Regions from separate parts of the Acinetobacter sp. 161(2023) genome, predicted to be linked through region 2. Evidence: riboswitches for the same ligand, from Rfam matches in the RefSeq annotation. Region 2 holds a riboswitch; the other holds the start of a gene.

Region 1 (5,755 bases), on a different contig from region 2:
CTTTGAGTTGCATTTGCCGCGACGTTAATTCTGTCTCAGTTTGCTCAAGTGCCTCTAATAATGGTTTTGCTCGGGTGTAGAGTAGTTGCCCCGCCTGAGTGAGTTTCATATGTCGGGTGCTACGCTCAATGAGCTGAAGATCCAGTTTTTCTTCTAACTGAGAAATACAGCGACTCACGTTTGATGTCGGCATTTCAAGGATTTTCGATGCTCCAACAAAACTTTCTCTTTCAACCACAGCAATGAACACTTTCAGGGTATTAAAATCCAGAGTCGGACGCATCAATTATCCCATATTTGATAATAATAAGTGCCATTTCTACCATATAATAAACACCATTGATAGTAGTTAAACTCGGATATCTTTCATTCATAGGTTGCTTGCTATGCCCCCAGTCATGCAGACATTTAATCATAAAGCTCTCATGCGGATAGCCATTGTAATTGCTTTTGTCCAGTTCACCAATGCACTGGAATATATGGTGTTCAACCCTGTATTTGTTTTTATGGCAACAGATTTCGCGGTGCCTGTATCATTCTCAGGCTATGTGTCAGGCATGTACACACTTGGTGCTGTCATTTCTGGAGTCATTGCCTTTTACTGGATTGGTCATTTCAATAAGAAAAAATTTTTAATCGCCAATATGGCACTCTTAGCTCTACTGACACTTTTAACTACATTCACATCCAGTTTTAGTTTTCTACTTGCACTTCGATTCTGCGCAGGGTTGGTTGGTGGTACCACCATGGGCGTGGGTATCAGTATATTGATAAACAACGTGCCGCCTAACTTGCGCGGAAAAATGTTGGCGACGGTGATTGCGTCATTTTCGATAGTAAGTATTGTAGGAATGCCCACGATATTATTTTTGTGCACACATTATGACTGGCATGTAGCTTTGTGGCTCATAAGTGCATTGTGTGTGTTGGCACTGCCATTGATTGTATCCATCATCCCCCAAGATCCAATCTCTTTAGACACGTTCGCTAAGCAGCCTCTCGATATGCAAACTTTACTGTTCGCTTCCAGTAATGCACTTGTACAGTTTAGTCCTATGCTGGTCATTCCTATTTTGGCACCATTAATGATTGAGCAGTTGGGCGCTTCGAAAAATTTGCTGCCTTGGCTCTTCTTCTGTGGGGGCGTGATAGGTTATTTGTCTACAAAAATTACAGGGGCGTTAACCTCCCGTTTTTCTGCTTTACTACTGGCTACAGCTTCGACTCTAGTCTTTATACTCAGTTTGCTTATACCAATGCTGGGCTATGAGCATGCAGCGTTATTTATTAGTTTATTTCTCGGTGCATCTTATAGTCGTTTGGTGTCATCTTCAGTGGTTACGATGCAGTTTCCTAACGACCGACAACGAGCTGGATTTTCTTCATTACAGACATCCATCATGTATTTGCTGACAACAGTTGCTTTTTTCTTATCTGCCTTTTTATTACCTGCTCATGGCATGACGCCACAAAGTGTAAATACGTTACTGGCGGTATGTGCAATTTCCGCAGCAGGGTTCCCAATATTGGTTATTATTTTGCAAAAGAAGCTGGCTAAACGTTTTCATCTGAGGCAATTCTAAAGCCGCTATTTTTCGGTACATTAAAAGAGTAATAACTAATAAGATTTTGGCTTCTGGCTCATTACCCATTTGAACACTATATTTTCCTAAAAATATATCTATATGTTCTGGTGCATGAGTCTTGAAGGTCAAATACTTATTAAAAATTTTCGTGTCTCACTAGAGAGATGACATATTTTCTTTCAAAAAAATATATACTATAGGGGAGTATCATTGAACGAACATAAATATGGAAATCAACAGTAATTTAGAACGCTATCATTCTCATCAGTTTGATGAAGGAAACCCGCTTGCTCAAAAGAAAATTTTGATTGCAACCATCTTAACTGCGGTGATGATGGTCTTTGAAATTGTGGGTGGATGGATATTTAACTCCATGGCACTTTTGGCTGATGGCTGGCACATGAGTTCACACATGGTTGCTCTAGGGTTGGCTTATGTTGCTTACAAAATGGCGCGCCGTTATGCCCATGACAAACGCTTTAGTTTCGGAACGTGGAAAATTGAAATTTTGGGGGGCTATAGTAGTGCAATCATATTAATGGTTGTTGCGCTATTAATGGGAGCTCAATCTATTGATCGATTACTTCATCCCGTTGATATCCATTACAATGAAGCGATTCCTATTGCTGTTGTAGGTTTGGCTGTCAATATAATCTGTGCATGGTTATTACATGATAATCACGGACATGACCACCATCATGATCATGAGCATAGTCACCATCATCATGATCACCATCACGATTTAAACCATAAAGCTGCGTTTATACATGTGGTTGCCGATGCTGTAACTTCGGTATTAGCCATAGTCGCTCTTATTGCTGGTAAATATTTTGGATGGAACTTTTTAGATGCTTTATTGGGGATCGTTGGTGCCATACTGGTTGCGCAGTGGTCTTGGGGGCTTTTACGTGATACAGGAAAAACTTTATTAGATGCGGAGATGTCACATCCTGTGGTGGCAGAAATACAAGAAGTAATTGAGCAATTGTCCCAAGTGAAAATTACAGATTTACACGTATGGAAAGTAGGTAAGGAAAAATTTTCATGCATTTTGGCTTTAGAAACGAATAGAACAGATTTAACACCTGATTTGGTCAAAAAAGCATTGTCTATTCATGAAGAAATTGTACATGCCAGTGTAGAAATACATTTTGTCTGACCAACTCTATAGAGTTGTAATTAAATCACTGCTAAAATCCACAGCATTGTCATTGGGGAGTAGCCATTCCTAGTACCCGCTAGGAAGACCACGTCAACAAACTTGAGATCAGTGTCTCATGGCGTGTTCAGCCACTGTATAACAGTATGAGCTAGGCGAGACCTTTGGCCGCAACGTACTTTGCTAGTCGGGCGAGGAGCGTTGTCGCGCCAATGGTTTCTTATTCGCCCGGCTGGAACTATTCCTATGCTCCTCACTTTTATCTTATTCTTTTTGTCCGCTGGGGCAATTTATCTCGCCTGTGAATATTTCGTTAACGGCATTGAATGGTTTGGTAAGCGTCTTAACCTTGGGGCAACCGCAGTAGGTTCAGTTCTCGCAGCTTTTGGTACAGCGCTGCCTGAAAGTGCAGTCACTTTTATGGCTGTCGTATTTGGTAATACTCCAGAACAAAAAGATCTTGGTGTTGGGGCTGCAATGGGTGGCCCATTGGTTCTGGCTACCTTGGGTTACGCCGTAGTTGGTCTGGTATTAATTCTTCATCGCAAGAAGTTAGCTCGAACTTCGCATCAAGTACAAGTTGATTATGCTCGGTTAAGTCGAGATCAAATCTCTTTCCTTGCTATCTTTGTATTAAAAGTGGCGCTTGGTTTAGTGGCATTTGCAATCAAACCTTGGTTAGGCATACTATTTTTAGCGGCTTATGCAGCCTATGTTTGGCGTGAGATTAAGGAGGCGGACACAGCCTCAGATGAAGAAGAACTAGAACCTCTTAAATTTCGTCCAAACACAGCCGAACCATCATTAGGTTGGGCTGGTCTACAAGTCTTGCTGGCTTTAGTTGTGATTAGCATTGCATCACACACATTTGTTGCTCAACTTGAAGCGATTGGTACACTTCTAAACTGGCCGCCTCACATAGTTGCCTTGTTACTGAGTCCTGTAGCTACAGAATTACCTGAAATTATGAATGCTCTGATTTGGGTGCGCCAAGGCAAAGAGCGTTTAGCTTTAGCTAACATTTCAGGTGCTATGATGATTCAGGCCACCATTCCAAGTGCATTAGGTATTTTCTTCACACCGTGGCGCTTTGATTCTTTGCTATTAGCATCAGGTGTTATTACCGCACTGGCTATTGTATTTCTGTGGAGCTTGTTCCGACGCGGTGTGGTCAATGACCGAGCATTGGTAGCAGTAAGCGGTTTGTATGGCATTTTTGCATTTTTAGTTGTGATTTATCTTTGATAATACCGAATTATTTATCCTTACTTTTTTGTGGGCATTCCTGCGCAAGAGTTCGCTATGATGGATGACTGATTTTTAGTGCGATAATAATAAAGAGGCTTAGGCCTCTTTATTATTTTTTAAGAGGTTCCAGATTTGATTTTTTTTTTATTTTAAATGGAGCATAAAGTTAGGTATACCATACGATATGCAAAAGTTTAGGTTTGATAAATATTAAATTTACGATAACTATTTATTTGATATTTCTGGAAGATATATTTGGGTACATTTTTTTTAGTATTGAAATTAAAAAAAGATCATAATAATTATATTGATAATAAAAAGGAGAAAAGAGATGGAACTTAGAGCCGTAAAAATGCATAAAATGTTTAGAGATTTTCATGAAGAAAAGGAACTTGGCTATGTAGGGGAATATGATGAAAAACATAACCTTATAGCGATATATGATATTTTCAAAGAAAAAATGAAGAAAATAGAAGGAACTTATCAATGGGTTTTACCTTCATCGGGTGAGGTATTTTTTGTTGAGGAAGATCCGCTATATAGTCGTTAGTGAATTTTGCCTCCTACTTTAAGCAGGGAAATGCCTCTTCATAAATTCCAATTTAACCATAACTTATTAATTATTTATCCTTACTTTTTAATGATCTATTTTAAAACAAATGTCATTTTGTGTGCTTGACTGCAAGAGGGTTGGGCACTATCCTTTGCCTGCTGGCCTACATTGCCAGTCGGTCGTCGCAGACCGTTTCACACCGCATCAGGGCTATTCCATCTGAGGAGTAGTTTTGTGTGTACTCTCGTTCCCTCCCGTAGCGGTAGGACGGGAGAGGGACACCTATGGTGTGCTGGTTGTGTGACCAGTCTGCGAACCCTCTTCCGTTCTGCCACCATAATTTTAATGTTTTGGCAGAACTCCCAATAAAAAGGAGTTGGCTTTGCACATTCATTATTTCTTGGCAACCCTTGCCAAAAGCTATAACGACACAGCTTAAAAATTTAAAGCAGCTTGATCACCTTTAGGGTTTTCAGGCTTTAAGTCATTACGGCTCAAAAATTTGCATTAACAATAAAACTTGAGATGTGCCAAGCACAGTCTTTACGGCTTTGCTGTGCCTTTTTTCACCTTTAGAAAAGTGGAAGGCTTTTATATCTCATTTATATACAACAATAATTTTTTTATAACGGTAAAAATATGCCACATTTAGAAATCTCTTCCAAAAAACTAAAAGTCGTTCAAACGGCTATACGTTTATTTACCACTTATGGTTTTCAGACAGCAGGTGTAGATCTGATCGCCAAAGAGTCCAAAATACCAAAAGGCACCTTGTACAACTACTTTCACTCAAAAGAAGATTTGATTGAAATGTGCATTGTCTTTCAAAAAAGCATGCTGAAAGAAGACGTACTTTCGATTGTCTACTCAAGTCGTTATCGCACCTCAAGCGATAAACTCAAAGAAATTGTGCGCTTACATGTCTGTTTCAATAGCCTCTATCACTTATTACTCAAAGCCATATTTGAAATTAAACTTGTTTATCCTCAAGCCTACCATCTGGCGGTTGAATATCGAAAATGGCTGCTTCGAGAGATTTTTGATTTGATTTTTAGCTTGGAAACTTGTGCAATAAAACCAGATGCGGACATGGTTTTAAACCTAATAGATGGTTTGCTGCTACAGGTTTTAAGCTTAAACAGTTTGGATGAAAGGGATGCTGTGGTGGAATGCTTCTTTAAGCCTACTTGTTTAAGGTAAATCAATTAA
Region 2 (5,755 bases):
CAGCTTTGCGGAAGTCAGTCACTGTAATTAAGCCTTTTAGTTCGTTGCTCTCGCCAACGACCAAGACTTTTTCAATACGGTGTTTTTGCAATAATGCTTGAATATTTTCTTTAGACTCGCCTTCACGTACAGTGACTAAACGATCTTGGCCTGTCATGATGTTGCTAACAGGTTGTTCTAAATTAGTTTCAAAACGCGTATCACGGCCTGTCACAATACCAACAACCTTGCCGTCTTTAACAACAGGTACACCGCTAATGTTATTAGCAGTGGTAATTGCAATCAGTTCACGTACTGTAGTTTCAGGCGTTACAGTGATAGGGTCTTTCACCATACCCGCTTCGAATTTCTTTACACGGCGTACTTCTGCAGCTTGAGCAGCAATATCCATGTTTTTGTGCAAAATCCCGATACCACCATTTTGTGACATCGCAATCGCCATACGTGACTCAGTCACTGTATCCATTGCAGCTGAAACTAATGGGATATTTAAATGAATGCCGCGAGTTAAACGTGTCTTTAAAGAGACATCTTTTGGGAGAACAGTAGAGTAGGCAGGAAGTAATAAGACATCATCGAAGGTTAGCGCTTCTTGAACGATGGTCAGCATAACAATCTCACTGGTAAATTCCGTGAGCTATTATAAACAAATTTCAATGCAATTTTCATATTATCTTTGCCTTTTTCAGCAATAGATGTAGAGCTGCTCTAAATAATTCCCACTTATTATAGTTTTAACGTTATTTTTTAATCTATGTTTTTGCAACCCAGAATTTTATCTGGGTTGCTCATTAGAGATCATATTTAGGCGGGGCAACTAAAAACTTGTTCTGTCATTAAGTCGACACCACAAGGTAAAGTCTCAATCCAGTCCAAAAACTGATTAATCATTTCTTTGCCCATAAATGGACTGCCATGCTGTGGAACAATCATTTCAATATCCATCTGGCGAACCATTTTAACCCATAAGCGGATGACCTTATTGGAACACATATAGCGTTGGTGAAAAGCTTTCATTTTTAGAACATGCGTATCGAAATCTGTTAAAGGTTGGTTAGCATCCTCAACTATCGAAGCGCCCATATCACCAGAAAATAAAATTTTGGCGACTGGATCATAAAACTGAAAATTACCTACCGAATGTAGAAAATGGGCTGGGACTACCACAAGTTTTGATTCCCCCAATTGAATCACTTGGCCACGGTCAGGTAATTCAATAAGACGGTCTTCCCAATTACCTTTCATACGTTCACTCATAAATGAGGAATTTAGGTGCGGTAGAAAACGTGCCCATAATTTTGACGCCACCACTTTAGCATCGGTATAGACCAACCAGCGTGGCATTGAGGTAATAATGTCCGGATCCTGATGAGAAGCCAACACATAGTCGAGATTTTTCAAGCGTGTATATTTATTTAATTCCATGGTCAACGGAACATAGGTCAAATCACCACCTGGATCGATTACAGCAGCGCGCTCATGATCAATAATTAAAAATTGATTGGCTTGTATACCTTCCCCTTTAACCAAACTGGTAAAACTAATACATTTATGAATGCCATTATCAAATAATATCTGCGAAGTTGTTTTTTCAAACCCCATACAATTCCCCAAAAAAACTTTAAATATTAGATATTTTTATATCCATAATAAAATAAAGGGATTCGACCACTCTTGCAATGAATTGCTTTATTTTTCTCATAATATTTTAAAATAGCTTTTGCTTTTCTTATTTTAGAAATGAATTATCAATAATTTTGGTAGCCTCAACAACTCACGCCAAATTAACTTCACAGTGAAATTTAACTACTAAAATGACCTACAAAAAAACGCACTCGAATTGAGGGCGTTTTTTGGACAGCTTTAAATGCTTTAGAAGAAGTAATGCTGTACCAAAGTAGAGACACCTACAATTAAGAAAATAGCAGCACCAATTTTATGAATGAGTGAGATAGATAAGCGTTCAGCTAATTTATTACCAATAAATACAGCGGGTGCATTGGCAATCATCATACCCAACGTTGTACCTAGCATCACCCAGAAAATGCTGTCGTAACGTGCAGCTAAAGCTACTGTTGCAATCTGCGTTTTGTCACCAATTTCTGCTAAGAAAAACAAGATAAAGGTTGCACCAAAAACACCAAATTTTTGCCATCTGTTAATGCTATCAGTTTCATCATCTAACTTATCTGGAATAAGCATCCAGAACGCCATACCAATAAAACCACCCGCAAGTACCCAAACCAAGATTTCGGGACTCAAAACCGTCGTAATCCACTGTCCAAGCACAGCAGAGATACCATGATTAATTAAAGTCGCAAAAAGAATCGCAATGAGAATAGGGATTGGCTTACGGAAACGTGCAGACAGTAAAAGAGCTAACAATTGAGTTTTATCGCCCATTTCAGCTAGGGCAACGATCGAAGTAGAAATCAGAAATTCTTGCATGTCGTTTCTCTGGCTAGCATAAATGCCCATGACCTACCCCTCCTGCTAGCCAAATATCTGCAGAGTGGTAAATCAAAGGTCTTGCCAACTCAGAAACGATGAGACGTTTAAGCTATGATGACCATGTTCTGTTGAACAATTATGTTGATCATCACCTATTCATTCAGAAATGAATAGCGGCTACTCCCCAATGAAGTATGTGCTCATTATATTCGAGGAGTTCCATTTTTCAAACAAAAAATTTTATCCATGCCCACACTAACAGTCGACCTAAGCCCAATAATAAAGCTAAACAAATACTAAAATTAATAAACCCAACATTGTTCATGCCAGCTATATGTTGTGATTGAAATTCAAATGGCAAAATAAGCGTTGCCACAAATACTTCCAAACCCATTGCCACGTAGGTCATCCACTCCCAAGGAAAGTGCAAAAGACTGACCCATAATCCCATCAATAAAAATACAACCAACAGAATCAGCAACATGATTTTTAAAAAACCCACCATTTATTATTTCTCCTTTGTCTAAAACGAGAAATTTTTCCTCTCTCGATCACTCCCTCTTTATCTTTAGATTAACCTAAAATCAATTAAATTAAATACCAAAATAAAACCCCGCCGAAGCGAGGTTTTAATGATTCATTTCAAAATATTAGATTAATAAAGTACGAATATCTTTAAGAAGTTTCGTAAGTTTATTGGTAAAGCGAGCGGCATCTGCACCATTAATTACACGGTGGTCATAAGACATCGACAACGGCAACATTAAGCGTGGGTCAAAGTCTTTACCATTCCAAACCGGTTGCATCGTTGCAGGTGAAATACCCAAAATCGCAACTTGTGGCCAGTTTACTAGTGGTGTAAAGGATGTACCACCAATCGAACCTAAGCTTGTAATCGTGAAGTTCGCACCTTGTAAGTCTTTCGGTGTTAATTTCTTATCACGTGCTTTTTGACCTAACACACCTAATTCAACTGCAATTTGCTTAATTGATTTTTGGTCTGGGTTACGAAGTACTGGCACAGTTAAACCATCAGGTGTTGCTACCGCAATTCCCATATGGATTTCATTGCGCAAGAGCACTGATTTACCGTCATCAGATAGATGACCTGCAAACTCACGCTCTTCTTTCAACAAATGCGCAACGGCTTTGATAATGAATGCCATAATCGTCAGGCTGATACCTTCTTTTTTGAAGTTGCCTTTCAGCTCATTACGCCAATCTTCTAACTCAGTAATGTCAGCCAAATCAAACTGGGTGACTTGCGGAATAAAGTTGTTCAATGACAATTGCGGAATTGATACTTGCTGCAAACGCGTCAGTACTTTTTCTTCCACGCCACCAAACGCAGTGAAGTCAGGAAGCTTTGGCAAACCCGAAACTGCTGGTGCAGCCGCAGCTACTGGAGCTGCTTGTGGTGCAGTTAAACGAGTCTTCACATAAGCAAAGATATCTTCTTTAATCACACGACCATGTTCACCAGAAGTTTTAACTTGTGATAAAACCACACCAAGTTCACGAGCAAGCTTACGAACAGCAGGGCCAGCATAAACTTTAGCGTTTTCAGCTTCTTGCTCTTTCGTTAACTTATCACTACCAGAAACTGGAGCAGATACAGCCTGAGTCGGAGCAGGAGCCGCCACTTTAGGTGCTGAAGCTTGTGCTGCCGGAGCTTCTGCTTTTGGCGCTGGAGCTGCTGCAGGTGCTTGGCCTTCCGCCTCAATTGTTGCAAGCAAAACACCTTGTGAAACTTGTTGACCTGCTTGCAAGTGAATCGCTTTCACAACACCAGCAACAGTACTTGGAACTTCTACAGTTGCTTTATCAGACTCAACCACAACAAGGCTTTGGTCTACATCAACTTTATCGCCAACTTGTACCAAAATTTCAGCAACAACTGCTTTATCTACGCCCAAATCAGGAACGTTAATATCAACTGGTCCAGATTGAGTAGCAGCCGCAGCTACAGTTTCTTGTTGAACTGGTGCAGGCGCTGCCACTGAAGCTGCTGTAGAAGCAGGAGCTTCAACTGGTGCACTTGATGCAGATGTTGTTTTCACTTTAATGAGCACAACACCTTCTTTAACTGTATCGCCTTCTTTAACTTGAATGCTTTCTACAGTACCCGCAACACTGCTTGGTACTTCTACAGTTGCTTTGTCAGATTCAACCACAACGATGCTTTGCTCAACATCGATTTGCTCGCCAACTTTTACTAAAATTTCACCAACAAGTGCTTTTTCAACACCAATATCAGGAACTTGAACTTCAACCACTTGACTCGTGGTTGCCACTGCTGGTTGTGCAGCAGTTGAAGCCTGTTGTACCGCTGCCGGCGCTGCTGTTTGTTCAGCTGCTGGAGCAGGTTTTGCAACTTCTTCTGCTTGAGCTACAGGTACATTACCTTCAGCTTCAAGTTCAAACAATACCGTACCTTCAGTTACGCTATCGCCTTCCTTGATTAAGATACTTTTTACGACACCTGCTGAAGTGCTAGGCACTTCAACAGACGCTTTATCTGACTCAAGCAAAACAAGGCTGTCATTTTCAGCAATGCTGTCACCAACTTTTACCAAAATTTCAGCAACAACTGCTTTATCTACGCCAATATCAGGGGTCTTAATTTGCATGCTTAGTTCCCCTCACCTGTTTGCGCTTCATGGTATTCAGCAACTGCTTGAACTTCTGGATGTGCTTGTGGAGCCCATGCCACTGGACGATCAGTGTCTAACTCAAAGTTAGAAATTGCATCTTTAACTAAACGTGCATCTACTTCACCTTCGTCAGCTAATTTTTTCAAAGTAGCAACAACGATATGTGCAGCATCAACACCAAAGAAACTACGCAAGTTAGCACGTGTATCTGAGCGACCATAACCATCTGTACCCAACGCAACAAATGGACGACCATCTGGAAGATAAGCACGGATTTGTTCGCTATACGCACGCATATGGTCTGTTGCCGAAACAACAATACCTTCTGTACCGCGCAATTGTTTAGATACCCAAGACTCTTTCACTTCTTCAGTAAGTGGGTGTAAGCGATTGTATTCTTCACATGCCATACCATCACGCGACAACTCATTGAAGCTTGTTACACTCCAAACGTTTGAATGGATTTGGTATTCATCACGTAAGATTTTTGCAGCTTTGATCACTTCACGAAGAATTACACCTGAACCCATCAATTGGACAGTTGCTTTTTCATCTTTTTCGAACAAGTACATACCACGTTTAATGCCTTCCTCAGCGCCTTCAGGCATTGCAGGATGCTCGTAGTTTTCGTTCATTACAGTGAGGTAATA

Evidence for each region. A riboswitch is a leader RNA that binds a small molecule or an ion and turns the genes downstream of it on or off. The one in region 2 is predicted to bind manganese.
Region 1: linked by a shared signal. The riboswitch ahead of WA249_RS08040 (sodium:calcium antiporter) and the one ahead of WA249_RS04800 (TMEM165/GDT1 family protein) in region 2 are both predicted to bind manganese.

The regions. Positions count from the first base shown of each region.
Region 1 covers NZ_JAZEYD010000007.1:10,004-15,758, reverse strand. The annotation lists gene WA249_RS08055 (LysR family transcriptional regulator) at 1-283, opposite strand, end outside; gene WA249_RS08050 (MFS transporter) at 387-1,583, shown strand; gene dmeF (CDF family Co(II)/Ni(II) efflux transporter DmeF) at 1,813-2,745, shown strand; yybP-ykoY riboswitch at 2,784-2,981, shown strand; gene WA249_RS08040 (sodium:calcium antiporter) at 2,992-3,990, shown strand; gene WA249_RS08035 (hypothetical protein) at 4,355-4,543, shown strand; gene WA249_RS08030 (TetR/AcrR family transcriptional regulator) at 5,186-5,746, shown strand.
Region 2 covers NZ_JAZEYD010000004.1:83,072-88,826, forward strand. The annotation lists gene guaB (IMP dehydrogenase) at 1-610, opposite strand, end outside; gene WA249_RS04795 (MBL fold metallo-hydrolase) at 805-1,602, opposite strand; gene WA249_RS04800 (TMEM165/GDT1 family protein) at 1,873-2,448, opposite strand; yybP-ykoY riboswitch at 2,464-2,649, opposite strand; gene WA249_RS04805 (hypothetical protein) at 2,678-2,956, opposite strand; gene WA249_RS04810 (2-oxo acid dehydrogenase subunit E2) at 3,102-5,081, opposite strand; gene aceE (pyruvate dehydrogenase (acetyl-transferring), homodimeric type) at 5,084-5,755, opposite strand, start outside.